DNA from 4 places in the Streptomyces sp. CRCS-T-1 genome. Region 1 is predicted to be linked to each of the others. Evidence: riboswitches for the same ligand, from Rfam matches in the RefSeq annotation. Region 1 holds a riboswitch; each other region holds the start of a gene.

What was found. Region 1 has a riboswitch for cyclic di-AMP ahead of NNW99_RS14690 (LysM peptidoglycan-binding domain-containing protein). Riboswitches for the same ligand answer to the same signal wherever they lie in the genome.
Positions count from the first base shown of each region.
Region 2: linked by a shared signal. The riboswitch ahead of NNW99_RS08550 (M23 family metallopeptidase) and the one ahead of NNW99_RS14690 (LysM peptidoglycan-binding domain-containing protein) in region 1 are both predicted to bind cyclic di-AMP.
Region 3: linked by a shared signal. The riboswitch ahead of NNW99_RS20000 (M23 family metallopeptidase) and the one ahead of NNW99_RS14690 (LysM peptidoglycan-binding domain-containing protein) in region 1 are both predicted to bind cyclic di-AMP.
Region 4: linked by a shared signal. The riboswitch ahead of NNW99_RS13685 (C40 family peptidase) and the one ahead of NNW99_RS14690 (LysM peptidoglycan-binding domain-containing protein) in region 1 are both predicted to bind cyclic di-AMP.

Region 1 is NZ_CP101651.1:3,300,477-3,307,681, reverse strand. It holds gene NNW99_RS14700 (GNAT family N-acetyltransferase) at 1-778, opposite strand, end outside; gene NNW99_RS14695 (HAD family hydrolase) at 965-1,813, shown strand; gene NNW99_RS14690 (LysM peptidoglycan-binding domain-containing protein) at 1,777-2,553, opposite strand; cyclic di-AMP (ydaO/yuaA leader) riboswitch at 2,557-2,732, opposite strand; gene NNW99_RS14685 (polyprenyl synthetase family protein) at 3,239-4,249, shown strand; gene NNW99_RS14680 (outer-membrane lipoprotein carrier protein LolA) at 4,493-5,755, shown strand; gene NNW99_RS14675 (ABC transporter ATP-binding protein) at 5,797-6,792, shown strand; gene NNW99_RS14670 (ABC transporter permease) at 6,779-7,205, shown strand, end outside.
Region 2 is NZ_CP101651.1:1,936,447-1,943,651, forward strand. It holds gene NNW99_RS08540 (HPr family phosphocarrier protein) at 1-27, shown strand, start outside; gene NNW99_RS08545 (GntR family transcriptional regulator) at 175-870, opposite strand; gene NNW99_RS08550 (M23 family metallopeptidase) at 1,083-1,868, opposite strand; cyclic di-AMP (ydaO/yuaA leader) riboswitch at 1,881-2,045, opposite strand; gene NNW99_RS08555 (pitrilysin family protein) at 2,249-3,637, opposite strand; gene NNW99_RS08560 (pitrilysin family protein) at 3,634-5,004, opposite strand; gene NNW99_RS08565 (DNA topoisomerase (ATP-hydrolyzing) subunit A) at 5,329-7,205, shown strand, end outside.
Region 3 is NZ_CP101651.1:4,405,390-4,412,594, forward strand. It holds gene ribA (GTP cyclohydrolase II) at 1-615, opposite strand, end outside; gene NNW99_RS19985 (MarR family winged helix-turn-helix transcriptional regulator) at 815-1,330, opposite strand; gene NNW99_RS19990 (dihydrofolate reductase family protein) at 1,433-2,560, shown strand; tRNA gene NNW99_RS19995 (tRNA-Met) at 2,635-2,708, shown strand; cyclic di-AMP (ydaO/yuaA leader) riboswitch at 3,002-3,158, shown strand; gene NNW99_RS20000 (M23 family metallopeptidase) at 3,170-4,204, shown strand; gene NNW99_RS20005 (aldo/keto reductase) at 4,367-5,311, shown strand; gene NNW99_RS20010 (PrsW family intramembrane metalloprotease) at 6,052-7,205, opposite strand, start outside.
Region 4 is NZ_CP101651.1:3,099,664-3,106,868, forward strand. It holds gene NNW99_RS13670 (triacylglycerol lipase) at 1-285, shown strand, start outside; gene NNW99_RS13675 (M23 family metallopeptidase) at 383-2,050, shown strand; gene pcrA (DNA helicase PcrA) at 2,117-4,594, opposite strand; cyclic di-AMP (ydaO/yuaA leader) riboswitch at 4,899-5,057, shown strand; gene NNW99_RS13685 (C40 family peptidase) at 5,066-6,244, shown strand; gene NNW99_RS13690 (hypothetical protein) at 6,322-7,205, shown strand, end outside.

The sequences.
Region 1 (7,205 bases):
CGAACTCCGGGTCGTAGGCCGGGAACCAGCAGGCCAGGACGGAGGCCGAGCGCAGACCGAAGTGCGCGGCGACGGGCCGCTCTCCGGCGTAGAGCACGGACAGGGTGCCGGCGCACTCAGCTGCCCGGGTCCGGGCCAGCCGCCCCACGAGCCGGGTGATCCACTCCCGGGCGAAGCGGTCCTGCCGGCCCGTCCTGCGGTACTGCGCGGACTTCCACTCCATGAGGGTGCGCAGCGCGGCCGGGTCGCGTTCGTCGAACACGAACCGCGTCTCGCCGGCCTGCCGTCCCAGCCTGCGCTCCTTGGCCAGGGTGGTCTTCAGGAACTTCGGCGACTCGGCGCGCAGCACCGACTCGTACGTCTCGTAGCCCTTCTCCACGTCGATGACGTAGGTGGCGTGCTCCTCGGCCGCGTACCGGACGAACAGCCGCTGCTCGGCCTCCAGGTTGTCGAAGGCGAAGCTCGACACCGAGCAGGCCTTCAGGAGCCGGCCCGCCTCCAGGTCCAGGCCCGGCCGCAGGATCGCCCCCTGCGCGTCCGAGACCCCGAGCCCGATGGCCCGGCCCTGGCCCAACGGCCCTCGCTCGTAGGGCAGGAAACCGACCGGCTCCAGCCCCTCGTACACCACCGCGATCCGTGCCTGCGGCCTCACCAGGCCGACGGCTTCGGTGAACTCCGGTTCCATGAAGGGGTTGCGCGGTGCCTCGGAGGCAGCGCGCAGTGCGCGCCAGCGCTCCTTCTCCCCTTCGCCGAGCTCCCCGGGCCCAGCCACGCGAATGCGCCCACTGCTCAACCTGACCCCCCGATCAAGTCCCCCCTGGACACTTGGAAGGTACCGCCCGAGACGGCCTCGACGGTAGGTAGCGGACCATGTTGTTGCCAACTGGTGCAGAGGCCTTCAACCGGGCAATCGGTGTCCACGGTGCGATGAAACGAAGGGGCGCGCTGTCCGTATTCTCAGATCATGGCCGCACCCATCGCATATTCACTCATCGCCACCGACCTGGACGGGACGCTGCTGCGCGGCGACGACACCCTCTCCGACCGGTCGCTCGCCGCGCTCGCGCGGGTGGCGGACACCGGTGCGCAGCACCTCGTGGTGACGGGCCGGCCGGCGCCGCGGGTGCGACCGCTCCTCGACGACCTGCGCTGCACGGGGCTCGCGGTGTGCGGACAGGGCGCGCAGGTGTACGACGCCGGCGCGGACCGGCTGCTGTGGTCCATCACCCTGGACCGGGAGCTGGCGGAGACCGCGCTCGGCAAGATCGAGGCGGAGGTGGGGCAGGTGTACGCGGCGGTCGACCAGGACGGGGTCGACGGGCTCACGCTCATCGAGCCGGGCTATCTGATGCCGCACCCGACCCTGCCGGCCGTACGGGTCGAGCGGCGCGACGACCTGTGGTGCGAGCCGATCAGCAAGGTGCTGCTGCGCCATCCCCATCTGTCGGACGACGAGTTGGCGGCGACGGCGCGTTCGGTGGTCGGTTCACTGGCGACGGTGACGATGTCGGGGCCCGGCACGGTCGAGCTGCAGCCGTGCGGCGTCACCAAGGCGACGGGCCTGGCGCTTGCCGCCGAGCATCTGGGGCTGCGGCCGGCGGACACCATCGCCTTCGGTGACATGCCCAACGACATCCCGATGTTCGACTGGGCGGCCCACGGCGTCGCGATGGCGAACGCCCATCCCGAACTCAAGGCCGTGGCCGACGAGATCACCCTGTCGAACGAGGACGACGGCATCGCCGTCGTCCTCGAGCGACTGCTGGGCGGGACGGCTCAGTACGGGCCGTTGACGTTGTCGATCGAGCCGTAGCGGTCGGCCGCGTAGTTGCAGGCCGCGGTGATGTTGGCGACCGGGTCGTACGGGTCCCACGACGTGCCGTCCACGTGGTAGGCCTGGAAGGTCGGGTCGATGGTCTGGAGCAGGCCCTTGGACGGGGTGCCCTTGACGGCGTTGGAGTCCCAGTTGTTGATCGCCTGGGGGTTGCCGGACGACTCGCGCATGACGTTGCGGTGGATGCCGTCGTACGACCCCGGAATGCCCTTCTGGCCCATGATGTCCAGCGCCTCGCGGATCCATCCGTCGAGGTTGTCGGCGTAGGTCTTCGCCGAGGCCTGGGTGGCCTTGGCGACGCCACCGGCGGGCTTGGCGGCCGGCTTGGCCGGAGCGGACGACTTGGTCGCCTTCTTCGCGGCGGGCGCCTTCGTCGTCGACACCTTCAGCTTCAGACCCGGGTGGATCACCTTCGGGCTGTCGCCGATGGCGGAGCGGTTGTCCTTGTAGAGCTTCTTCCAGCCGCCCGCGACGTCGTACTTGTCCGCGATGCGGTAGAGCGTGTCGCCCTTGGCCACGGTGTACGTGAGCGACTTGGGCTGGACCGCCTGGGGCAGGGACTGCGCGACGGCGGGTGCGCTCTGCGGCGCCTCGGTGGCGCTCGCGTAGGTGGCTCCGAGGAGCGGGAGGGTGAGGGCCGCTCCGCCGGTGCCGGCGATCGCGACACCTCGGGAGAGCGGGTTGGTTCTGGGGCGACGGTGCTTGCCTCGTCCGGCCATGGCGATATTCCTCTCCGGCGCCTGCGAGGTGAGCTGTCGGGTTCGGGCCGGGAGGTGCCCGGCCGCGTACGGCGATGTACTGCCGTGCGCGGCTTCACCCCGAGCCGTGCCGCTGTGCGGACCGGCGACTTACCTGGGTCCCCCGCTCCTGCCCTGCGTGAGTGAGTCGGTTTGTGTGTGGGGGTCCGGGCGGCGGCAGGATTCGGCGTCCGCCGGACAGGGCGGGAACGTATGCGAGAGCACATGTCGGGAACAAGCATGGGAATCACATATCGCGCGGTTGACCTTGGTCGGGGGTGTTTGGTCCGCTTGATCCTTTGCGAGAGTCAAGGCTCAACTGGCGTTCGGCTGAAGGAGGTACGGGTCGATGCCGGGGTGGCGCGACACAGGGGTTAACGTGATTCAACTCACTGATCACGAGCCTGTGGGGCAATTCCCGTCAAAGGGAATTTGCGCAATCGTCACGGCAAATCGTGCATATCTCACTACCTCCCGGTAAGTCGATAAATGTCTGTTCTTATGAGCTGATCGAAAACATAACGGTCGTGATCAGATACCACCCGGCCTGTAACCATGGGCGCTGGCGGTGATCGAAACGTGACCGGATACGCTGACTCGAGTGATGGCAGCGACCTATCGACAATCCGCGTAATCACCGGCAGACACAGCAGACAGGAGACCCCTCGTGACCGACGTCGGGCCGTTCGGGCTGAGCGTGCGGGACCAGGCTCTGGAAGCCGATGTCCAGGCCGGGTTGGCGGCTGTCGAGGAAGGCTTGTTCGAGGCCACCAAGAGCGAGGTGCCCTTCATCACGGAGGCCGCCCAGCACCTGGTGCGGGCCGGCGGCAAGCGGTTCCGTCCGCTGCTCGTGATGCTCTCCGCCCAGTTCGGTGACCGCTACGCGCCCGGGATCGTGCCCTCGGCCGTCGTCGTGGAGCTCACCCACCTCGCCACGCTGTACCACGACGACGTGATGGACGAGGCGACGGTGCGCCGCGGGGTGGCGAGCGCGAACACCCGCTGGGACAACTCCGTCGCGGTCCTCACCGGCGACTTCCTCTTCGCCCGCGCCTCGCACACCCTGGCCGACCTCGGCCCGGAGGCGGTGCGGGTGCAGGCCGAGGCGTTCGAACGGCTGGTGACCGGCCAGATCCTGGAGACGGCCGGACCGCAGGACGGCCGCGACCCCGTCGAGCACTACCTCGACGTGCTGGGCGGCAAGACCGGTTCGCTGGTGGCGGTGTCGTGCCGGTTCGGCGCGATGATGTCCGGCGCCGACGAGACCACCGTGGACGTCCTCACGCAGTACGGCGAGCGCCTCGGCGTCGCCTTCCAGCTCGCGGACGACGTCCTGGACATCGCCTCCGACTCCCACGAGTCCGGCAAGACGCCCGGTACCGATCTGCGCGAGGGCATCCCCACCATGCCGGTGCTGCGGCTGCGTGAGCGGGCGGCCCGGCTCGGCCTCGCGGACGACATCGCCCTGTGCGAGCTGCTGGACTCCGACCTCACCGACGACGAACGGCACGCCGAGGCCCTGCGCCTGCTGCGCGCCCACCCGGCGCTGGAACAGGCCCGGAAGGACACCGTCCGCTACGCCCAGGACGCCCGCTCCGCGTTGGCCCCCCTGCCCGAGTGCGCCGCGAAGACGGCACTCGTGGAGCTGTGCGACGCGGTGGTGCACCGGGCGGGCTAGCCCCGAAGCGGCGCCCGAACCGGCCCCCGTCCCCTACGGGTCGGGGGAGGAGCCGGTCCTCCGTGTCATACCCCAGCAGTACGTGGAGTTGAGTCCGGGGTCTGACGTATTTCCCTGGCCGATTTGGTCAGATGAACACCAGGGAAAACACCACTCCTCACCTGTTCGGGTGAGAATGGCGGCTCAGGGACGAGTGCGTGGACGACACGGACAGCCGCCGCCGACCACGGAGGTAGGGCACACATGGCACCGTACGCATCCGACGACAGCACGACCGCCGGGGAGGTCGACGAGCGGCGTTCCGGACGGCGCAAGGCCGCGCGGTACGTCGTACCGGTCACGGTGATGGGGGTGGCGGCCGCGACGATCGGGCTGGTCCCCGCGCTCGCCGACTCCGGGGACCCCGACCTCCCGAAGATCACCGCACAGCAGCTCATCGAGAAGATCGCCAAGTCGGACGTCCAGCAGCTGTCCGGCACCGTGAAGATCAGCACGGACCTCGGGCTGCCGGACCTCGGCGGGCTGGAGAGCAGCCTGATGTCCGGTGCCGCGGGCCGGGGCGAGGGCGGCTCCTCCGCCGACCCGACCGCCAAGCTCACCGAACTGGCCTCCGGCACGCACACCCTGCGCGTCGCGGCCGACGGCCCGGACAAGCAGAAGCTGTCGCTGCTGGAGAACGCCGCCGAGTACAGCATCGTCCACAACGGCAAGGACGTCTGGGCCTACGACAGCAAGTCGAACGAGGTCCACCACGGCACGGCCTCCGAGAGCGGCGAGGACCACCGGCAGCAGCCGCCTGCCACGCCGAAGGACTTCGCCGAGGAGGCCCTCAAGGCCGCCGACGACACGACCTCCGTGACCGTGGACGGCACCGCCCAGGTCGCCGGGCGGGACGCCTACAAGCTGCTCATCAAGCCGAAGCAGTCCGGCTCGACGGTCGGTGCGATCACCGTGGCCGTGGACGCGAAGACGGGCACGCCGCTGAAGTTCACGCTGACCCCGGCGAGCGGCGGCTCCGCCGTCGTCGACGCGGGCTTCACCCAGGTCGACTTCGCCAAGCCGGCCGCGTCGACCTTCGACTTCACCCCGCCGAAGGGGGCGAAGGTCACCGAGGAGGAGGCGCCCGAGAAGGGCTCCGAGAAGGGCCTCGAGAAGGGCTTCGGCAAGGACTTGGGCAAGGACTTCGACAAGGGAGATGCCCCTCGGCACGCCCCGAAGTCGGAGGAGGACCTCGGCCAGGGCCTCGACGGCATGAAGACCATCGGCGAGGGCTGGAACGCCATAGCCACCTTCGACACCGGCGGCGAGGGCGTGCCCTCCGGCAAGGCCGGCGGCGACCTCGGCGGCTTCATGGACTCGCTCGGCGACAAGGTCACCGGCAAGTTCGGCTCGGGCACGGTCTTCTCGACCCGTCTGGTCAACGCCCTGATCACGGACGACGGCAAGGTCTACGTCGGCCTGGTCACCAAGGACGCGCTGGTGAAGGCGGCCGACGCCGGGAAGTAAGTCCCCTGCCGCCAGGGGACGCCAAGAGAACGAGGAAGCCGATGGGCGAACCGTCCGCCACGGAATCGGAGCAACGGGAGGCGCGGGGTGAGCCCGAAGACCCCGCGGACCCCGTCATCTCCACCCGCGCGCTCACCAAGCGCTACCGCGGCGGACAGCTCGCCGTCGACGGTCTCGATCTGACCGTCCCGGCGGGCAGTGTCTTCGGCTTCCTCGGCCCCAACGGCTCCGGCAAGACCACCACCATCCGCATGCTGATGGGCCTCATCGAGGCCACCTCCGGCACGGCGCGGGTCCTCGGGCAGCCCATGCCCCGGGCCACCCGCGCCGTGCTGCCGCACGTCGGCGCCCTCATCGAGGGCCCGGCCCTCTACGGCTTCCTCTCCGGCCGCGACAACCTCATCCGGTACGACTCGGCCGACCCGGCCGCCGACCCCCGCACCCGGCGGGCCCGGGTCGCAGCCGCCCTGGACCGGGTGGGCCTGACGGCCGCGGGGAGCAAGAAGGCCAAGGCGTACTCACTGGGCATGAAGCAGCGCCTGGGCCTCGCGGCCGCCCTGCTCCAGCCCCGCCGGCTGCTGGTGCTCGACGAGCCGACCAACGGCCTCGACCCGCAGGGCATGCGCGAGATCCGCACCCTGATCCGGGAACTGGCCTCGGACGGTACGACCGTCTTCCTCTCTTCCCATCTGCTGGACGAGATCGAACAGGTCTGCACGCACGCGGCCGTGATGGCCCAGGGCCGTCTGATCACACAGGGCCCGGTGGCGGAGCTGTCCGCCGGGGCACGCGGCCGACTCGTCGTGACCACTCCGGACCCGGCGGAGGCGGCCCGGGTGCTGAAGGAGCAGGGCATCGGCGACCTCGTCGTCACCGACGACCGGGTGACCGGCGAACCGCCGGACCGCGACCTCGCCGAGGTGAACGCCGCGCTGGTGACGGCCGGGGTGCGCGTACGCGGCTTCACGGTCGAACGGGCCTCGCTGGAGGACGCGTTCGTGGCGCTGACGGGGGAGGGGTTCGATGTCGCAGGCTGACACGGCGAAGGCTGCCGTACGCCCGGTGAGCCCGCTGTGGACCTTCGGGCTGCTGCGCAGCGAACTCACCACGACCTTCCGGCGCTGGCGCACCCTCGCGCTGCTGGCCGTCCTTGCGGGCGTGCCCGTCCTGGTCGGCATCGCCGTCAAGATCGAGACGGGTGACGGTTCGTCGCCCGGCGGCGGAGGGGGCGGAGGACCGGCCTTCATCTCGCAGATCACCAACAACGGCCTGTTCCTCGTCTTCACCGCCCTGGCCGCCACCCTCCCGTTCTTCCTGCCGATGGCGATCGGGGTCGTCGCGGGCGACGCGATCGCCGGCGAGTCGAACGCCGGCACCCTGCGCTATCTGCTCGTCGCCCCGGCCGGCCGCAGCCGTCTGCTGCTCACCAAGTACGCGACCGTCGTCATCT
Region 2 (7,205 bases), 1.4 Mb from region 1:
CTGGAGGAACTGCCCGAGACCGTCTGAGTATTTCCCCGCGCCCGAACCGGCGCACACTGAAGAGCTCGTCCGAATTCCTCGGGCGAGCTCTTCGCCTTTCCGGTGCATTTCCCGTCGGCGGGCAGCAGAAATAATCCCCCGCGAATTACCCACTCTTTGTATACGGCTCCTGTGTTAATGCCGCAGGCTTGCCGTGTTTACGGCATGTTGCGAGTTCCTCACACGCTCGGCGCGCTCCCCCGCCGAACCGAAACGCAACCGGTGCGCGGCCGTCGCGCGCTCGGTGTGCAGCGCCGTGACCGCCCGCGCGCGCTCGCCGTCCCCGCGCGCCACCGCGTCCACGATCGCGCCGTGCTCGGCCCAGCACTCCACGGGTCCGGCCGGTGCCTCCACGGCGTACATCCAGGCGATCTTGTGCCGGAGCTGGGTGAGCATCGAGGTCAGCGCGGGGCTGCCGGAGGCCTGGGCCAGCGTCTCGTGGAACCAGCCGCCCAGCGAGCGCAGGTCGTCGCTGTTGCCCCGGCGGGCGCGCTCCTGGCCGAGCCTGACCAGGCCGCGCAGCACCTTCAGATGGGCCTCGGTGCGACGCTGGGCGGCGCGGGCGGCGCCCAGCGGCTCCAGCAGCATGCGCATCTCCAGCAGGTCGGCGGCCTCCTGCTCGGTGGGTTCGGCGACACACGCGCCCGCGTGCCGCCGGGTGACCACGAAGCCCTCGGCCTCCAGGGTGCGCAGGGCCTCCCGGACGGGGACGCGCGAGACGCCGTAGCGGCGCGCGAGGAGTTCCTCGGTGAGCCGGCCGCCACGCTCGTAGACACCCGCGACGATGTCGTCCCGGATGGCCGTGCACACCGAGTGCGCGGGAATACGCATGACCGACCTCCCCATTAATCCCCGTGAAACGTCGACTGGTGACGCGTGTTCCGTGACTCTATTGCAATGAGCCGGAATTTCCGACGGCAGGCAGGAAATCAGGGATATTTTTTGGACAGTCGGCAGCCGTGACGAACGCCGGTCGCGGCGAACGCCGAAAGCCCCGGCTCAGGGAGCCGGGGCTTTCGGGAAGAACAGTCGCCGTCGGATGTTCAGACGTTCACACCGTGCGAGCGGAGGTAGGCGACGGGGTCGATGTCGGAGCCGTACTCGGGGCCGGTGCGGGCCTCGAAGTGCAGATGCGGGCCGGTGACGTTGCCGGTCGCGCCGGACAGGCCGATCTGCTGGCCGGGGGTGACCTTCTGGCCCACCGAGACGCTGCTGGACGACAGGTGGCCGTACTGGGTGTACGTCCCGTCGTTCATCTTGATCACGACCTGGTTGCCGTAGGAACCGCCCCAGCCGGCCTCGACGACCTCGCCCATGCCGACCGAGTGGACGGCCGTGCCGCTGGAGGCGTGGAAGTCGACACCGGTGTGGCTGCCGGAGGACCAGACGGCGCCGCCGGACTTGTAGCCGGTGGAGACGTACGAGCCGGAGATCGGGGAGACGAAGGTGTTGAGACGCTTACGCTCGGCCTCGCGGGCGGCGCGCTCCTTGGCCTCGCGGACCTTCTCGGCCCGCTCCTTGGCCTCCTTGGCCGCCTCGGCGGCGCGCTCGCGGGCGGCCTCCTCGGCCTTCTTCTTGGCGATGGCCTCTTCGGCCGCCTGCTTCTGGGCGACGGCCTGGGCGTCGATCTTCTGGGCCACGGTGTCGCCCATGGTGACGACCGGGGTGAGGCCCGTCTGCTCGGCGGCGGGCTCCGCGGCGAAGGCCGGGGCGGCCACGGCGCCGACGACACCGGTGGTGGCGAGGGCCGCGACACCCGCGGCGCGGGCCGTGCGGCGCTGGATCCGGCTGGGACGACGGTGCTTCCCGGTGGCGCGCGTGAACGCCATGTGGTGGCTGGTCCTTTCCTTCCCTCTCGCCTACCGGGTTAGCTGACGGGTTCGGAGCAGGAAGGTCTCCTACGGACCCCCTCGCGACTCGCGCGGGCGTCCGATTCACCCCAGGGACTACGGTGGGTCCCCGGCTCCCCTGGCTCGCGCCGTACGGGGACTCGGCGATGACTGTCCGGTGCCGCGGGTGCGGCGCACTGCCTGACGAACAGCCCGGACGACGCTAAGCGGCGCCACTTTCAATTCCCAAACGGATCCAGGCTTTTGTAGCGCATCCCACAGGGCAGACAGGCAACTCCCACATCAATTCGGGCATAAGGGAGCCCTGGTGCCTTAGAAGACAACCAGGGCCCCTACGCGCGCGTGCCGCTCGCTTCCCGCTACTCGGCGGTGACGACGGTGACTTCGCCGATGCCGAGGGCCTCCACCGGGCCCTTGATCTGCGCCGCGTCGCCGACGAGGACGGTCACCAGACGGTCCCCCGGGAAGGCGCTGACGGCCGCCGCGGTGGCCTCCACGGTGCCGGTCGCGGCGAGCTGCCGGTACAGCGCGGCCTGGTAGTCGTCGGGCAGGTGCTGCTCGACCTGGTCCGCCAGCGTGCTCGCGACGGCCGCCGCCGTCTCGTACTTGAGCGGCGCCACGCCGACCAGGTTCTGCACGGCGACGTCCCGCTCGGCGTCGGTCAGCCCCTCGGCGGCGAGGGTGCGCAGCACCGTCCAGAGGTCCTCGAGGGCGGGGCCGGTGTTGGGGGTGTCCACGGAGCCGCTGATGGCGAGCATCGCGGCACCGGTCCCGTCCGGGGCGGACCTGAGGACCTGGGCGAACGCCCGCACGCCGTAGGTGTAGCCCTTCTCCTCGCGCAGGACGCGGTCCAGGCGGGAGGTGAGGGTGCCGCCGAGGCAGTACGTGCCGAGCACCTGGGCGGGCCAGACGCGGTCGTGCCGGTCCGAGCCGATCCGGCCGATCAGCAGCTGCGTCTGGACGGCGCCGGGGCGGTCCACGATGACGACCCGGCCCGTGTCGTCGGCGGTCACCGGCGGCACCGGCCGCGGCTCGGCCGAGGAGCCGGTCCAGGCGCCCAGCGTGTCGCCGAGCAGCACGTCGAGGTCGATGCCGGTGAGGTCGCCGACGACCACGGCGGTGGCCGTCGCCGGGCGGACGTGCTTCTCGTAGTAGCCGCGTACGGCCGCGGAGTCGATCGTGGCGACCGTCTCCTCGGTGCCCTGCCGGGGCCGCGACATGCGCGAGCCCGCCGGGAACAGCTCCTTGGAGAGCTCCTTGGCGGCACGGCGGGCGGGGTTGGCCAGCTCGTGCGGGATCTCGTCGAGACGGTTGGTGACCAGCCGCTCGACCTCGCTGTCCGCGAACGCGGGCGCCCTGAGGGCGTCGGCGATCAGGTTGAGCCCCTTGGCGAGCCGGGAGGCCGGCACCTCCAGGCTGAGCCGGACGCCCGGGTGGTCGGCGTGCGCGTCGAGGGTGGCCCCCGCGCGCTCCAGCTCGGCGGCGAACTCCTCGGCGGAGTGCTTGTCGGTGCCCTCGGAGAAGGCCCGCGCCATGATCGTGGCCACACCGTCGAGGCCGGCCGGCTCGGCGTCCAGGGGCGCGTCCAGCAGCACCTCCACGGCGACGACCTGCTGGCCGGGGCGGTGGCAGCGCAGCACCGTGAGGCCGTTGTCGAGCGTGCCGCGCTCGGGGGCCGGGAAGGCCCACGGCTTGGCGTCGCCCGCCTGCGGCTGCGGGTGGAAGTCCATTGTGGCGAGCTCGGTCACTTGGCCGCCTCCTCGTTCTCGTTCGTGGCCGCGGCTGCGGTGTCGTCGTCGGCGTCCTCGCCGGTCTCGTCGGCTACGGGCTCGTAGACGAGCACCGCGCGGTTGTCGGGCCGCAGGCGGGCCTTGGCGACCTCCTGGACCTCCTCCGCAGTGACCTCCAGCACGCGCTGTACGGCGGTCAGGGCGAGCTGCGGGTCGCCGAACAGCACGGCGTACCGGCACAGTTCGTCCGCCCGGCCGGAGACCGTGCCGAGCCGGTCCAGCCACTCGCGCTCCAACTGGGCCTGGGCGCGCTCCATCTCCTCGGCCGTGGGGCCCTCCTCGGCGAACCGGGCGAGCTCCTCGTCGATGGCGGTCTCGATGACCGGCACCTCCACGTCACCGGACGTCTTCACGTCCAGCCAGCCCAGGGACGGCGCCCCGGCGAGCCGCAGCAGACCGAAGCCGGCCGCCACGGCCGTACGGTCCCGTCGTACCAGGCGGTTGTAGAGCCGGGAGGACTCGCCGCCGCCGAGGACGGTGAGGGCCAGGTCGGCCGCGTCGCACGCGCGTGTGCCGTCGTGCGGCAGCCGGTAGGCGGCCATCAGGGCGCGCGCCGGGACCTCCTCCTCGACGACCTCGCGCAGCTGCTCGCCGATGGTCTCCGGCAGCGAGCCGTCCCGGGGCGGGTGCTTGCCGTCGTGGCCGGGAATGGAGCCGAAGTACTTCTCGACCCAGGCCAGGGTCTGCTCCGGGTCGATGTCGCCGACCACGGAGAGCACGGCGTTGTTCGGCGCGTAGTAGGTCCGGAAGAACGCGCGCGCGTCCTCCAGGGTCGCCGCGTCCAGGTCGGCCATCGAGCCGATCGGGGTGTGGTGGTAGGGGTGGCCCTCCGGGTAGGCGAGGGCGGTCAGCTTCTCGAAAGCGGTGCCGTAGGGGACGTTGTCGTAGCGCTGGCGGCGCTCGTTCTTGACGACGTCGCGCTGGTTCTCCATCGACTCGTCGTCGAGGGCGGTCAGCAGGGAGCCCATCCGGTCGGCCTCCAGCCAGAGCGCGAGCTCCAGCTGGTGGGCGGGCATGGTCTCGAAATAGTTGGTGCGCTCGAAGCTGGTGGTGCCGTTCAGCGAGCCGCCCGCGCCCTGGACGAACTCGAAGTGGCCGTTGCCCTTCACCTGGGCGGAACCCTGGAACATCAGATGCTCGAAAAGGTGAGCCAGGCCGGTACGCCCCTTGACTTCGTGGCGCGAGCCGACGTCGTACCAGAGGCACACCGCCGCGACCGGGGTCAAGTGGTCCTCGGAGAGCACCACGCGCAGGCCGTTGGCCAGGCGGTGCTCGGTCGCTGTCAGGCCCCCGGAGCCTGCCTGGGCTGTGGCCGTGTGACCCATGGGCATGTACGTCCCTTCGATCGCGGTGCGGTCGTCCGACCGCGGATTCCTGCCGGTCCTGCCACTGTATGCAAGCGTGCGGAGCGCTGGTGAAGTTCCCGCTGCGCGTACGCGCAGAGCGAGATCGAGTGACCCGCTGTGCCGGGCCCGGACGGCGCGGCGGACGTCAGAGACCGGGTCCTTGTCCCGGTTGTCAGTGCGGCGGTCCACAATGGTCGGCGTCAGATCCGGATCGCAGAGGCAAGAGCGAGCCGAAGGGGCGTCTCGTCACCGACAGGAACGCCCCGCAGGCGAGCGACCAGCAAACAGGAGGAGCCGGCAGCGATGGCCCGCCGCAGCACGAAGACCCCGCCGCCCGACGACTCGTACGAGGAGAGGATCCTCGACATCGACGTCGTCGACGAGATGCAGGGCTCCTTCCTCGAGTACGCGTACTCGGTCATCTACTCCCGCGCCCTGCCGGACGCACGCGACGGCCTCAAGCCGGTGCACCGCCGCATCGTCTACCAGATGAGCGAGATGGGCCTGCGCCCCGAGCGCGGGTACGTCAAGTGCGCCCGCGTCGTCGGCGAGGTGATGGGCAAGCTGCACCCGCACGGCGACGCGTCGATCTACGACGCCCTCGTGCGCATGGCCCAGCCCTTCTCGATGCGCGTCCCCCTGGTCGACGGCCACGGCAACTTCGGCTCGCTGGGCAACGACGACCCGCCGGCCGCCATGCGGTACACCGAGTGCCGGATGGCCGAGGCCACGAGCCTGATGACGGACTCCATCGACGAGGACACCGTCGACTTCAACCCCAACTACGACGGCCAGGAGCAGGAACCGGTGGCCCTGCCCGCCGCCTTCCCGAACCTCCTGGTCAACGGCGCCTCGGGCATCGCCGTCGGTATGGCCACGAACATGCCGCCGCACAACCTGCGCGAGGTCATCGCGGCCGCCCGCCACCTGATCAGGTACCCGAACGCCGATCTGGACGCGCTGATGAAGCACGTCCCGGGCCCCGACCTGCCCACCGGCGGCCGTATCGTGGGCCTCCCCGGCATCCGGGACGCGTACGAGACGGGCCGCGGCACCTTCAAGATGCGGGCGACCGTCGCCGTGGAGACCGTGACGGCCCGCCGCAAGGGACTGGTCGTCACCCAGCTGCCCTTCACGGTCGGCCCGGAGAAGGTGATCGCCAAGATCAAGGACCTGGTCGGCTCGAAGAAGCTCCAGGGCATCGCCGACGTCAAGGACCTCACCGACCGGGAGCACGGCCTGCGCCTGGTCATCGAGATCAAGAACGGCTTCGTGCCGGAGGCGGTCCTGGAGCAGCTCTACAAGCTGACGCCGATGGAGGAGTCCTTCGGCATCAACAACGTGGCCCTGGTCGACGGCCAGCCGCTCACGCTGGGCCTCAAGGAGCTCCTGGAGGTCTACCTCGACCACCGCTTCACCGTCGTACGGCGGCGTTCGGAGTTCCGCCGCGGCAAGAAGCGCGACCGGCTGCACCTGGTCGAGGGCCTGCTCACGGCCCTGCTCGACATCGACGAGGTCATCCGCCTCATCCGCTCCAGCGAGAACTCCGCGCAGGCGAAGCAGCGCCTGATGGAGCAGTTCTCGCTGAGCGAGGTGCAGACGCAGTACATCCTCGACACGCCGCTGCGCCGTCTGACCAAGTTCGACCGCATCGAGCTGGAGGCGGAGAAGGACCGGCTCAACGCGGAGATCGAGGAACTGACCCGGATCCTCGACTCGGACGCCGAGCTGCGCAAGCTGGTCTCCTCCGAACTGGCCACCGTCGCCAAGAAGTTCGGCACCGACCGGCGTACGGACCTGCTGGAGGCGGGTGGCACACCGGTCGCGACCGTGCCGCTCCAGGTGGCCGACGACCCGTGCCGGGTGCTGCTGTCCTCGACGGGTCTGCTGGCCCGTACGGCGAACGGCGAGCCGTTCACGGAGGACGCCGGCGCGGAGCGCGTGAAGCACGACGTGATCGTCTCGGCGGTGCCGGCCACCGCCCGTGGCGAGGTGGGCGCGGTCACCTCGACGGGCCGGCTGCTGCGGCTGAACGTGATCGACCTGCCCCAGCTCCCGGAGTCGCTGTCGACGCCGAACCTCGCGGGGGGCGCCCCGCTGGCGGAGTTCGTCTCCCTGGAGGACGACGAGACGGTGGTCTGTCTGACGACCCTCGACGAGTCGTCGCAGGGCCTGGCGAT
Region 3 (7,205 bases), 1.1 Mb from region 1:
CAGCGTGTGCTGGGTCTGCAGCACCTTGGCGCGCAGATAGCGGACGTTGTGCGCGGTGGTGAAGACGCCCGTCGGGACGCGGTCGCGCACATCGACGCCCAGCGTGCGCAACTGGTCCGCCTTGTCGGGGTTGTTGGAGAGCAGGTCCAGCTCGTCGATGCCCAGGGCCTTCAGCATCTGGGCCGCCGCCGTGTAGTCGCGGGCGTCCTCCGGCAGACCCAGGGCCGCGTTCGCCTCGTACGTGTCGAGCCCCTCGTCCTGGAGGGCGTACGCGTCGAGCTTGTTGTAGAGGCCGATGCCCCGGCCCTCCTGGCGGAGGTAGAGGAGCACGCCGCCGCGGTCGGCTATGCGCTCGACCGCCTCGCGCAGTTGCGGACCGCAGTCGCAGCGGGCCGAGCCGAACACGTCCCCGGTCAGGCACTCGGAGTGCAGCCGCACCAGCGGGACCGGGCCCGGCTCGCCCAGGACGACGGCCACGTGTTCCTGGCCGTCGGCCAGTCCGTGGAAGGTGACGAGTTCGGCGTCGACCTGGTAGCCGTCGTGAAAGCGCAGCGGTACCCGGACGCGGGAGCGCGGGGTGGCGAGGGCGGCTGGGGCGGCAGGGGTGTCGGGCATGCGGGGCCTCCGGATTCCGTTCCTGTTCGGCTGCACGGCCGTCTGCTGGGCCGTCTGCTTCAGATTTGAAGCAGATCCACGGTTCGGAACACTACCCTTGCTTTAAATTTGAAGCAACGAGGTTCAGTCGCTTGTGACGTGCCTCACTGAAGTCCCTCCAAGAGCAGTCGGCCGCCTCACGAACAGGCCGTGGAGGACCTCACGAACAGGCCGTGGAAGACCTCCGCCGCCACGGCACGTCGTCCGACGTCGGCCGTGCCCCGTCCTCCTGGAGCCCCTGCGCGATCGCCGCGGAGATCTCCTCCAGCTGCGCCACCTGCTCCTCGCTGAGCCGGTCGAAGACGAAGCTGCGCACGGTCTCGACATGACCGGGCGCCGCGCGCTCCAGTACGGCGAACCCCGCGTCGGTCAGCGCGGCGATGCTGCCCCGCTTGTCGTACCGGCAGGCCTCGCGCCGCAGCATGCCGTCCTTCTCCAGCCGGGACACCGCGTACGTCAGCCGGCTGCGCGTGATCTTCAGCCGCTCGGCGAGATCGGTCATGCGCAGGCGCTGTTCGGGGGACTCCGACAGGACGGACAGGATGGAGTAGTAAAGGTGCGGCATGCCGGCGTCCTGCTGGAGCTGCCGGTCGATCGCGTCCTCCAGAAGCAGCGAGGAGGCGATGTACGCGCGCCAGGCGCGCTGCTCCTCGGGGGTGAGCCAGCGAGTCGTCATGCCGCCAGTGTAGGTTTGTTTCAAACTTGAACCAAGACCCGGCGGGTCACGGCAGACCCTGAGTCCCGCCGGTCCGCCGTCCGACCCGACCGGGGAGCGTCGATGCCTCACCCGTACGTCCTGCTGTCCGCCGCCGTCTCCCTCGACGGCTACCTCGACGACACCGGGCCCGAACGCCTGCTGCTGTCCGGCCCGGCCGATTTCGACCGGGTCGACGAGGTCCGGGCATCCGTCGACGCGATCCTGGTCGGCGCCGGCACCATCCGCGCCGACAACCCGCGCCTGCTGGTCAACTCGGAGGAGCGGCGGGCCGCCCGCACGGCTGCCGGCCTGCCGGAATACCCCCTCAAGGTCACCGTCAGCGGCACCGGCGACCTCGACCCCGAGGCGCGGTTCTGGCACACGGGCGGCGAGAAGGTCCTCTACACGACCGACCAGGGCGCCGAGCGTGCCCGGGCCCTCGGCCTCGCCACCGACGTGGTCCCCCTCGGCGCCGACCTCGACTGGCGTCGGCTCCTCACCCACCTGCACGACGTACGGGGCGTACGGCGGCTCATGGTCGAGGGCGGCGGCCTGATCCACACCCAGCTCCTCACCCAGGGCCTCGCCGACGAACTCCAGCTGGTCCTCGCCCCGCTCTTCGTGGGCGATCCCAAGGCCCCCCGCCTCTTCGGCCCCGGCGGCTACCAGGGCGGCAGGCTCCGGCTGCTGGAGACGCGGCGGATCGAGGACGTCGTCCTCATGCGCTACGAGCCCACCGCCCCGGGCACCGGCGCCCTCGCCGCCGCGGCCGATCACCACTGGCTGGCCCTCGCCTGCGAGTTGGCGGACCTCTGCCCGCCGTCGGACACGGCGTTCAGCGTGGGCGCGGTGGTGGTCGCGGCCGACGGCACGGAACTCGCCCGCGGCCACTCCCGCGAGGGCGGCGACCCGCTCGCGCACGCCGAGGAGGCTGCCCTGGCGAAGCTCGACCCGTCCGACCCGCGCCTCGCCGGCGCCACGGTCTACAGCAGCCTGGAGCCCTGCGCCCGCCGCGCCTCCCGCCCCGCGCCCTGCGCCCGGCTGCTCCTCGACGCCGGCGTCCGCCGTGTGGTCACGGCCTGGCGTGAGCCGGACACCTTCGTCCGGGGCGCCGACGGCAGCGGAGTCCTGGCGGCCGGCGGGGCGGAGGTCGTCGTCCTCCCGGAGCACGAGCAGCGGGCCGAAGCCCCGAACCGTCACCTGCTCTAGAGGGCGGATTCCGCTGCTGAGCATGAGGTGGTCAAGAGTGGTCCCGCGGATGGCGTACACTGGAATCACAACGACGCGGGGTGGAGCAGCTCGGTAGCTCGCTGGGCTCATAACCCAGAGGTCGCAGGTTCAAATCCTGTCCCCGCTACTGAAGGCCTAGGGCCGGAATCCGAAAGGGTTCCGGCCCTAGGTGTTTTCCGGTTTCCGTGCCGCCATTACTGCCAGTGAGCGAACCGCACCACTCCGCACAACAACTGACACGCCGTCAATACCCGGCGGTCACTTACGGAGCGGTCAACTCGCCCGATTTAAGCCGGTCATGGCAGGTAAGTCCGCACGAAAAAGGTTAATGATCAAGTGGAATCGCTGGAATCCACACCCCGGGTCTATTAACGTTCGATAACGCAGCGCGGTCGTCCCAGCCGTCACAGAAGGCGGCTCCGTGCGCACGCGCCGAATCCTGAAAGGGAACCGGGGAACCACCACTTGGGGTGAATCGGGCGTAAACCGCCGTGGAAGCACGGTCGGTATACGCGCGTAGGAGACCTTCCTGCTCCGAACCCGTCAGCTAACCCGGTAGGCGAGAAGGAAGGAAAGGAGTACGCCCACGTGGCGTCCAACCGGCCTGCCCCCGCGGCCCCGTTCGCGCGGAACCAGCGCGACACCGAGACTTTCGGCTACGGCGGTCAGCGCACCGACGAGGGCCCGTTCCAGGAGTGGAACCCCACCGAGGAATCCATCCGTCCCGTCCGTGGCCGGCATCGCGTCACCAAGCAGCGCGGCGGAGGTCTCGCCCGCAGCTCCACCGTCCTGGGCGTCGGCGTCATAGCCGCCGTGGGCGCGGGTGGCATGGCCAGCGCCCAGACCGGCAAGCCGCCGGTGTCCATCTCCGTGTCGGACCTTCCCTCGGTGGGTTCCCTCATCTCGGACGACGACACCCCCGAGGGTTCCTCGACTCCGCTCAGCGGTCTCGGGGCCACGGCCACGGCCAAGGCCGAGGAGGGCTCCTCCGGCGCCGGCGAGGCGCTGCGCGCCCGGATCATGGCCCAGGTCGAGCACCAGCAGGAGCAGATCGACACCAAGGCCGCGCAGGACGCCGCCGACGCCGCCGAGAAGGCGGCCGCGGAAGCCGTGGCCAAGGCGGAGAAGGAAGCCAAGGACAAGGCCGCCGAGGCCAAGCGGAAGGCGGAGGAGGAGGCCAAGAAGAAGGCCGAGGCCGAGCGGCTCGCCGCCCTCGCCAAGCAGTTCACGCTGCCGACCTCCTCGTACACCCTCACCTCGACCTTCGGTCAGGCCGGTGCCTACTGGTCCTCCGGCTACCACACGGGTCTCGACTTCGCCGCCCCCACGGGCACGCCGATCAAGGCGGTGCACAGCGGCACCATCACCGAGGCGGGCTGGAACGGCTCGTACGGCTACAAGACGGTCCTCACCCTCGATGACGGCACGGAGATCTGGTACGCGCACCAGTCCTCCATCGGCGTCAGCGTCGGCCAGAAGGTCAGCACGGGCGATGTCATCGGCCGCGTCGGTGCCACGGGCAACGTCACCGGCGCCCATCTGCACCTCGAAGTGCACTCCGGTGGCTCCAGCAGCGGGATCGACCCGATGGCGTGGCTGCGGGGCAAGGGCCTGAACCCGTAAGCGCCACAAGCCAGTCGAAGCACCGGCAGCCCTGACGACGACCCCCCGACGTCAGGGCTGCCGGTTTTCGGTGTCTGCGGACCCGCTGCGCGCGGGGGCGTTTACAGGACCTTTGCGTCGGACCTGGAATGAGCCGCTCCGGTAGGGCCGTTGACGAGAGACATGACTTCTCTTCGCAAGCTCGGCTCCTCCGATCTCGAAATCTTCCCGCTCGCCCTCGGTGGCAACGTCTTCGGCTGGACCGCCGACGAGGCGCAGTCGTTCGCCGTGCTCGACGCGTACACCGCCGCCGGCGGCAACTTCGTCGACACCGCCGACGTCTACTCGGCGTGGGTCGACGGCAACCAGGGCGGCGAGTCCGAGACCGTCCTCGGCAAGTGGCTTGAGGCGCGCGGCAACCGCGCCGATGTCGTCGTCGCCACGAAGGTCAGCCAGCACCCCGAGTTCCAGGGCCTGTCCGCCGCCAACATCAAGGCCGCCGCCGACGCCTCGCTGCGCCGGCTGCGCACCGACTACATCGACCTCTACTACACCCACTTCGACCAGCCCGATGTGCCGGTGGAGGAGATCATCGGGGCGCTCGACGAGCTGGTGAAGGCCGGGAAGGTGCGGCACATCGCCGCCTCCAACATCTCGGCGGAGCGGCTGCGGGCCTCCCTGGAGTTCTCCGACCGCGAGGGCCTCGCCCGGTATGTCGCCCTCCAGCCCCACTACAACCTGGTCTCCCGCGACACCTACGAGGGCGAGCTCCAGGACCTCGCCGAGCGCTCCGGCCTGGCGGCCGTCCCCTACTTCGCGCTCGCGTCCGGCTTCCTCACCGGCAAGTACCGCCCCGGCACGACCGTCGACAGCGCCCGGGCCGGCGGCGCCGCCAAGCACCTGGAGACCGACCGTGGCCTCCGCGTCCTCACCGCCCTCGACGAGATCGCCACGACCCACGACGCCCCCGTCGCCACGATCGCCCTGGCCTGGCTCGCCGCGCAGCCCACGGTGGCGGCCCCGATCGCGTCCGCCCGCACGGTGGAACAACTGCCGGCCCTGGTCGGAGTCGGTGACCTCACGCTGACGGAGTCGGAGATCGCGCGTCTTACGGAGGCTTCGGCCTGAGCGGTCGCCGGGGCGGGGTTTCGTCCTGCTCGCCGAGCATGCTCGCCGTCTGAACGACCAAGGGCACAGCGCCCCGGCACGCGCTGCCGCGATGGGCCAGGGCCTGTGCGGTGGGGCTTCGGCCGGGGCGTTCGGCCTGGGGCTGGCGGCCGGCCCGGCTTTCGTTTGCCTGCTGCTGCAGCTTGACTGCCGTCGCACGCGCCGTCGGTGCGGCTACGGCCGTGGCGCCCGTACCGGACCGGCAGCTGACCGGCGCCAGACCGGCTGACGACCACACGGGACTGGTGGGCGGCCCGGCTTTCGTGGCCGACGGCTGCGGGCTGACCGCCGTCGGCAGGCCCTTCCGTTACCGGTCTGTGCGGCGGCGCTCCGGCTGGGGCGCTCGGCTGGGGCTGGCGGCCGGCCCGGCTGTCGTTTGCCTGCGGCTGCGGCCTGACTGCCGTCGCACGCGCCGTCGGTGGGTAGCGCCCGGCCCGGACCGGCGGCTGACCGGCTGACGACCACACCGGACTGGTGGCCGACGACCCGGCCTTCGTTGCCCGCGGCTGCGGGCAGACCGCCGGGCACGCGCCGCCGAGACCAATCCGTGCCGGGCGCCACGGCCGCGGCGCCCGGCACCGGACCAGAGCAGACGGCGACCGCACCGGACCGGAGGGCGACCGCACCGGACCGGCGGACAACCGGCATCGGACCGGCCGACGACCGGCCCCGTTGCCCGCGGCTGTCGGCCCGCGCCTCGGCTACGAGCGGTACGGGTTGTACGCGGGGTACGGCGTCGTCTTGTACGCGGGGTACGGCGTCGTCGGGGCGGGGTAGGGGGTCGTCGGGTAACCGTAGGCATGGCCGTATGTCCCTGTCGGGTGGCCGTAGCCGTAGGCGCCGTGTACCGGCCAGGGGGGTGCCGCCACCGGGACGGGTGGGGCGGTGATGCGGGCCGCGTGGTCCAGGGCGGGGCGGGCGGCGTCTCGGCGGCGCCAGAGTTCCTCCAGGAGCTCCCGTTCCCGTACGACGAAGTCGGGCCCGGCGCGGCCGCGGCGGCCCCGGTGGCGCAGGAACGCCAGAGAGGTCGCGTAGGACTCGTACTGCGCCACCGCCCGCGCCGCGGACTTCCCCGCGTGGCGGCGGGCGTACTGGCGGGCGATCCGCCTGGCCCGCATCGAGCCGAGCGCGTACGGCTCGGCCGGGGTCAGCCAGCCGGCGACGGCGTACGCGGGCAGCTCCGCCCGTACGGTCTTCAGCTCCCGCTGCCGGGTCCAGATCACCAGCCACGTCAGCAGCCCGAAGATGGGCACCATGAACGCCGCGTACACGGCGAAGAACCCGTACTCGCCGAACGCCGAGGAGCCGTTCCACATCGCGTGCATGCCCATCGCGAGCAGCAGCCCGGAGAGCGGGAAGGCGACGCGGCGGAGGCGGCGGCCGTCCGCCGCGAGCGCGGCGATGCCGAAGCCGATGCCCGTGAGGACCGTGAAGAGCGGATGCGCGAACGGCGACATGACGATCCGCACGAAGAAGGTCGCCGCCGTGACGGAGGCGATGCCGCTGTGCCCCGCGAGCTGGTCGGTGCCGAAGGCGATGCCCAGATAGAGGATGTTCTCCGTGAAAGCGAAGCCGGTGGCCGTGACGCCGGCTATGACGACCCCGTCGACGATGCCGGTGAAGTCACGCCGCCGGAAGAGGAAGACCAGTAAAACGGCCGCCGCCTTGGCACACTCCTCGACCACCGGCGCGATGACGGTCGCCCCCAGCGTGTCCGCGCTCGTCGGGTCCGCGGTCGCCGTCGCTATCCACTGTGTCGCGAAGCTGTTGGCGACGATCGCTATCAGCGCCGCCGCGCAGGCACCCCAGGCGAAGGAGAACAGCAGGTTCCGCCAGGGCCCCGGCTCGACCCGGT
Region 4 (7,205 bases), 200 kb from region 1:
ATGCGCCCCGGCTCACCGGTGCTCGAGGAGCTCACTCGGCCCGCCCCTGACTGCCGTACGCACTTCGTCAGCTACTGGAGCGACCTGGATCATGTGATGGACCCGCTGGAGACGGCCCGGATCGACCATCCCGATCTGACGGTGCAGAACGTGCGGGTGACCGGCATCGGCCACCTCGCGCTGCCCGTGCACCCCGCCGTCGCCAACGGAATACGGCAGGTCCTCGACACGGCCCACCCGGGTGAACCGTCCGCAGATCACACCGGCGGCCTCACGGTGGCCTGAAAGCGGAACCGACCGGCGCGCGCCTCACATCGAAATGTCGAACAAACTTCGAACACAAAGCCAAACTCGCGCCCGCCGTCCGCCAAAACACGGCCGAATGCCCGTTTCATGCGCGCGCGAAACCTGCCGAAGATTGTCGTGCCCGCGTACCGCCGGGTACAGTCGCCGCACTGCTCTGGCAGCCCCTGTTGTCGAGGCGAAAGAGAAGTTGGTGAACGACCGTCACCCGTCGGGGACCATGACCCCGGCTCCGGCTTCCGAGGCCGCCTCGGCGCACTACGCGTCGTACGGCACCCAGGAAGCCCAGTACGGCGACTTCACCACGTACGGCGACTACGCCGCCACCGGTTTTGACGCCCCCGGCGCCCACCCCGCCGGTACGGACGGCGCCGGTTTCGATGCCACCGGGCACGCCACCGCGAGCTTCGCCAGCGACCCCCTCTTCGGCAACCTGCCGGGCAGCGGCGCCGACACGGGCACGTACGACTCAGGCCACTGGCCCACGGGCCAGCACGAGAACCCGCACTACGACGCGTACGCGGCCCAGCATCACGCCGCCTACGACACCGGCGTGTACGACACCACCTCCTGGACGCCCCAGCAGCAGCCGCTGTCGGTCATCCCGCCGCAGGCCGGGTCCCCGGACGCCACCGGCCAGTGGGACACCGGCGCCTGGCTCCAGCCCGACCAGTCCGGCAACCCGGCCGACCAGACCCAGCAGTGGGAATGGGGCACGCAGGCCTTCGACACCGGCACCTACGACGCCACGCAGTGGAACTCCGACGGCTCCGCCGCGCCGTCCCCCGACGGGTACGAGCAGCACGCGGACGCCTTCCACCAGCAAGAGACGGCGACGTTCGAGCAGCTCGGCTACGACGAGGCCACCGGCGCCCCCTACGAGGACCCCGCCGCGGACGGCGGCGAGCCTGCCGCCACCGGCGAACTGCCCATCGTCGCCCCGCTCCTGGACGGCCAGGAGGAGGTCGGCCCGCGCACCGCCGCACGAGCGGCCTCGCGCGCCGGGTCCCGCTCCCGCCGCCGTACGCCCCCCAAGCGCTCGGCGCTGATGACCATCGCGGTGCCCTCGGCGTGCGTGATGGGCGTCGCGGGGATCGCCGCCGCGTCCGTCGGCAGCCTCACCGAGGACAGCGCCGCGGAGGCGCAGACGACCGCGGCGGACGCGCAGCCGGTCAAGCCGGCCGCCGCCAACAACAAGCTGGACACGCAGCTGCAGAGTCTCTCCGCCGGCGCGGACGACTTCGCCGACCGGGCCAGCCGTACGCAGGAACGTATCGACCTCAAGGCTCAGCAGGCGGCCGAGCGGAAGCGGGCGGCGGAAGAGGCGGCCCGCAAGGAGCGGCTGCGCCCGAAGTTCGCCATGCCGGTCGCCCGCCACGGACTCAGCGCGCAGTACGGCCAGTCCGGCATCAACTGGATGTCCCTGCACACCGGCATCGACTTCCCCGTCTCGTACGGCACGACCGTGATGGCCGCGACCGACGGCACCGTCCGCACCCAGTGGAACAGCGCCTACGGCAACATGCTGATCCTGACGGCGAAGGACGGCACGGAGACGTGGTACTGCCACCTCTCCACCTACACGGTCCCCTCCGGTACGACCGTGAAGGCCGGCGACTCGATCGCGCGCTCGGGCAACTCCGGCAACTCCACCGGCCCTCATCTGCACTTCGAGGTGCGGCCGGGCGGCGGCTCGCCGATCGACCCGCTTCCGTGGCTGCGCAGCCACGGCGTGGACCCGACGTAACGTCTCGGCAGCCTCCGCCGGTCCGGCCGGCGGAGGCTCACCTCACAGGGCTTCAGCGCCCCGGGGCTACAGCTTCTCCACCGGCGCGTACCGCAGCAGCAGCCGCTTCGGCTTGTCCCCGAAGTCGATCGTCGCCTCGGCGTTCGCGCCCGTGCCCTTGACCGCCACGACGGTCCCGAGCCCGAACTGGTCGTGTGTGACCCGGTCCCCGACCGCCAGTGACACGACCGGCTTCTCGGCGGTGCGGCGCGTGGCGAAACCGGAGGCGCCCGACGCCGACGACCGCGAACGGGACGACGACAGCGAGGACGCCACGGCGGAGACCGGCCCGGAGGACGCGGGCGCGGTCGCACCGGTCCGCTTCCACTCCAGATGGGTCGGCGGGATCTCCTCCAGGAACCGGGAGGGCGGGTTGTACGACGGCTGGCCCCAAGCGCTGCGCAGGGTGGAGCGGGTCAGATAGAGCCGTTCCCGCGCGCGCGTGATGCCCACGTACGCCAGGCGCCGCTCCTCCTCCAGCTCCTTGGTCTGGCCGAGGGCGCGCATGTGCGGGAAGACGCCGTCCTCCATGCCGGTCAGGAAGACGACCGGGAACTCCAGGCCCTTGGCGGTGTGCAGGGTCATCAGGGTGATGACGCCGTCGCCGTCCTCCTCGTCGGGGATCTGGTCGGAGTCGGCGACCAGCGCGACCTTCTCAAGGAAGTCGGCCAGCGTTCCCTGCTCGTCCTCGGCGCGCTCCTGCTCGAACTCCATGGCGACGGCGGCGAGTTCCTGGAGGTTCTCGATCCGGGTCTCGTCCTGCGGGTCGGTGGAGGCCTGCAGTTCGGCGAGGTACCCGGTACGGTCCAGGATCGCCTCCAGCACGGTGGCGGGGCCGGCGCCGGACTCGACGACCGTACGGAGGTCCTCCATCAGCGTGTTGAACCGCTTGACGGCGTTGGTGGAGCGCGCGGCCATGCCGTACGCCTCGTCGACGCGCTTCAGCGCCTGCGGGAAGCTGATCTTCTCGCGCTGGGAGAGGGCGTCGATCATCGCCTCTGCGCGGTCGCCGATGCCCCGCTTGGGGACGTTGAGGATCCGGCGCAGCGGCACCGAGTCCTCCGGGTTGGCCAGGACGCGCAGGTAGGCCAGGACGTCCCGGACCTCCTTGCGCTCGTAGAAGCGGACGCCGCCGACGACCTTGTAGGGCAGGCCGACGCGGATGAAGATCTCTTCGAAGACACGGGACTGGGCGTTGGTGCGGTAGAAGACGGCGACATCGCCCGCCTTCGCCTCGCCCGCGTCGGTGAGACGGTCTATCTCGTCGGCGACGAACTGCGCCTCGTCGTGCTCGGTGTCGGCGACGTAGCCGGTGATCCGCGCGCCCGTGCCCGCGTTGGTCCACAGGTTCTTGGGGCGGCGGGACTCGTTGCGCTCGATGACCGCGTTGGCCGCGGTCAGGATCGTCTGTGTGGAGCGGTAGTTCTGCTCCAGGAGGATCGTCGTCGCGTCCGGGTAGTCCTCCTCGAACTGGAGGATGTTGCGGATCGTCGCGCCGCGGAAGGCGTAGATCGACTGGTCGGCGTCGCCCACCACGCACAGCTCGGCGGGCGGCAGGTCGTCCGCGCTGGGCGGTACGTCGACGGGGTGCTCGGAGGTGCCCACGAGCTCCCGGACGAGGGAGTACTGGGCGTGGTTGGTGTCCTGGTACTCGTCCACCAGCACATGGCGGAAGCGGCGGTGGTAGTGCTCGGCGACGTCCGGGAAGGCGCGCAGCAGGTTGACCGTCGTCATGATCAGGTCGTCGAAGTCGAGGGCGTTCGCCTCGCGCAGCCGTGACTGGTACATCGCGTAGGCCTGGGCGAGGGTCTTCTCGAAGCCGTCGGCGGCCTGGGCGGCGAAATCCTCCTCGTCGATCAGCTCGTTCTTCAGGTTGCTGATCTTGGCGCTGAAGGACTTCGGCGGGAAGCGCTTGGGGTCGAGGTCCAGGTCGCGGCAGACCAGGGCCATCAGGCGCTTGGAGTCGGCGGCGTCGTAGATCGAGAAGCTCGAGGTGAAGCCGAGCTTCTTGCTCTCCCGGCGCAGGATGCGCACGCAGGCGCTGTGGAACGTCATCACCCACATGGCGTTCGCGCGCGGGCCGACGAGTTGTTCGACGCGCTCCTTCATCTCGCCGGCGGCCTTGTTGGTGAAGGTGATGGCGAGGATCTGGCCCGGGTGGACGTCCCGCTCGGCGAGCAGGTGGGCGATGCGGTGCGTGAGCACGCGGGTCTTGCCGGAGCCGGCGCCGGCGACGATGAGCAGCGGGGAGCCGGAGTGGGTGACGGCGGCGCGCTGGTTGTCGTTCAGCCCCTCCAGGAGCGCGGCGGCGTCCACCGGCGGGCGCGCGGCGCCGCCCCGGTAGTAGGCGTCGCGGTCCGGCGGCACGTCGAACTTCCCGCCGAACAGATCGTCCGGGACCGGCTCCGGTCCGTGATCGTCCTCGGGCGGCGGCGGGGGCTCGTCCGCGGGGCCCCGCTGGGCCTGGAGGTCCGCCAGGAAGCTGTCGTCAAAGAGGCTGCTCATCGCTCTCCGAGTCTAGGGCGCCCCACTGACAGCCCGCCGCCGCCCTGAGAACATCGCCGAAAGCACCCCCCCGTCACCCTCCAGGTCCGGGTGATCACAGGCCGCTATGGCCTCCACAATTGCGGACGAATGATGACCGACCTCCCCCGATTGATCACTCTCGGCGACGCTCATGAGTAAGGTCACGGAAATGTATCGGGCATATCACCCATCAACCTTCACAAGGGCCACACGAGTTGGCTACCGTGCGAGGAGGCCACACGACCCCCACCGGCGAACCTCGCCGGGCCGCGTGGCCTCCGCCGAGTCCGGCGTGCCGCAGCGGCAGCCAGAGCCGGGGACCCAACCGAGACCCCGGGGTGAATCGGCCCGACTCCCTTTCCGGAGAAGGCCGTAGGGCAACCCTTCCGAAGCACCCGCCCGAACCCGACAGCTAACCCGGTAGGCGGAGCATGGAAGGAGTCGCCTCCCTTGGCGTCGCACCGCAAGTCGCGTCCTACGGGTTCGCGCGTGGCAGGCATACGGACCCCCGCCCTCGCAACGGCGGCCCTCACCTCCGTGGCCCTGCTGTCCCAGTCGGCCAACGCCGCCCCCGAGGCCGACGACAAGCCCAGCCTGGAGGAAGTCGAGAAGAAGGTCGACGACCTCTACCGCCAGGCCGGGTCCGCGACCGAGAAGTACAACGGGGCGAAGGAGAAGACCGCCAAGCAGCGCAAGCGCGTCGACACCCTCCTCGACGACGTCGCCCAGCGCACCGAGAAGCTGAACGAGGCGCGGGAGGAGCTGGGCACCTTCGCCGCCGCCCAGTACCGCACCGGCGCCTCCGCCCCGGACACGGCGACGTTCCTGCTCGCGGACACCCCGCAGGACTACTTCGACCAGACCCAGCTGATGGACCGGATGACCGGCCGTCAGAAAGTGGCGGTCGACGACTACATCACTCAGCAGTCAGAGACGATGGAGAAGCGTCAGGAGGCCGCCGAGAGCCTCGAGACGCTCACCGAGTCGCAGGGCGACCTGAAGACGGCCAAGGCCACCGTCCAGCGGAAGCTCGCGGACGCGCGCGAGTTGCTGTCGAAGCTGACCGCCGAGGAGAAGGCGCGGCTCGCGGCGATCGAGAAGGAGAAGCAGCAGGAGGCGGCCCGCAAGGCCGCCGAGCTGGCCCGGCAGCAGGCCGAGCAGCAGAAGGAGCGGGAGCAGGAGCAGGAGGCCGCCCAGCAGCAGGGCGGCGGCTCCTCCTCGGCGGGTTCGTCCTCGGGGTCGTCGTCCACCGCGCCCGACTCCTCGTACGCCACCAAGGCCGACAAGGCGCTCGCCTTCGCCCGCGCCCAGATCGGCAAGCCGTACGTCTGGGGCGCCACCGGCCCTGGCTCCTACGACTGCTCCGGCATCACCCAGGCCGCCTGGAAGGCCGCCGGGGTGACCCTGCCGCGCACGACGTACGACCAGGTCAACGCCGGCACCACGGTCCCCCTGGCCGACGCACAGCCCGGTGACCTGGTCTTCTTCTACGACGATGTCACCCACGTGGGTATCTACATCGGCAACGGCATGATGATCCACGCTCCGAAGCCCGGCACGTACGTGCGCGAGGAGTCGATCTACTACGACGGCGAGTCGTCGATCCACAGCGTGGTGCGTCCGGCCTGACGGGTCTCGCAGGTTTTTGGGACCCCGCGCGCGTGGCCTGCCCGTAACGCGCGCGGGGCCTACCTAGCATCGGGCCCATGCCCGCGACCTCCCCCTCCGTCGCCTGGTGGGCGCGGCGTGCCCCGGCGGCCAGTGCCGCCGTGCTGGCGACCGGCACCCTGTCGGTCGGTCTGGATCTGGCGGGGTACGAGGTCCTCTCGCTCATCGCCCTCGCTCTCGCCTGCGCGGCCTGGCTGCTGTTCGCCGCGGACTTCACCCTGCGGCTGCTGCGGGCCGGGACGAGGTGGCGGGCGTACATCCGCAGGCCGGGCGTCCTCGAGAGCGTGACGACGACGGCCCTCACCACCGTGGCGGCGACCGCTGTCCTCGGGACCGCCTTCTCGGCGGCGGGCTCGCAGGCTCTGGCCGTGACGCTGCTGGTGCTCGCCGTGCTGCTCTGGCCGGTGCCGCTCGTCCTCGTCCCGCAGGGCGAGCAGCGGCGCAGGCCCGGGACGGTGTTCGCGCGCTGCATGGCCACCCAGGGGCTCGCCGTGCTCGGTGCCACGCTGGCCGCGGCCGAGTCGGAGGCGTGGCTCGCGCACGCGGCGCTGGTGCTGTTCTGGCTGGGGCTGGTGCTGTACGTCTTCGCCCTGGTCCGTTTCGATGTGCGGCAGGTGGCCGAGGGCACCGGCGATCACTGGCTCGCGGGCGGGGCCCTCGCCCTCTCGGCGCTCGCCGGGGCGCTGCTGATCAGCGCCGACAGCGTGCGTCTGTACCTGTGGAACGTGGACGACCGGGACGTCCTGCGCAATATGACCGTCGCCCTGCTCGTGCTCGCGCTGGTCTGTTACGCCGTCCTGCTCGCCGCCGAGTTCCTGTGGCCCCGGCCCCGTGATGACGTCCGCCGCTGGGCGACCGTGTTCACCTGGGCCACGACGGGGACGGCGGCACTGGGCGTCGCCGTCGCCCTCGACGTCTCCTG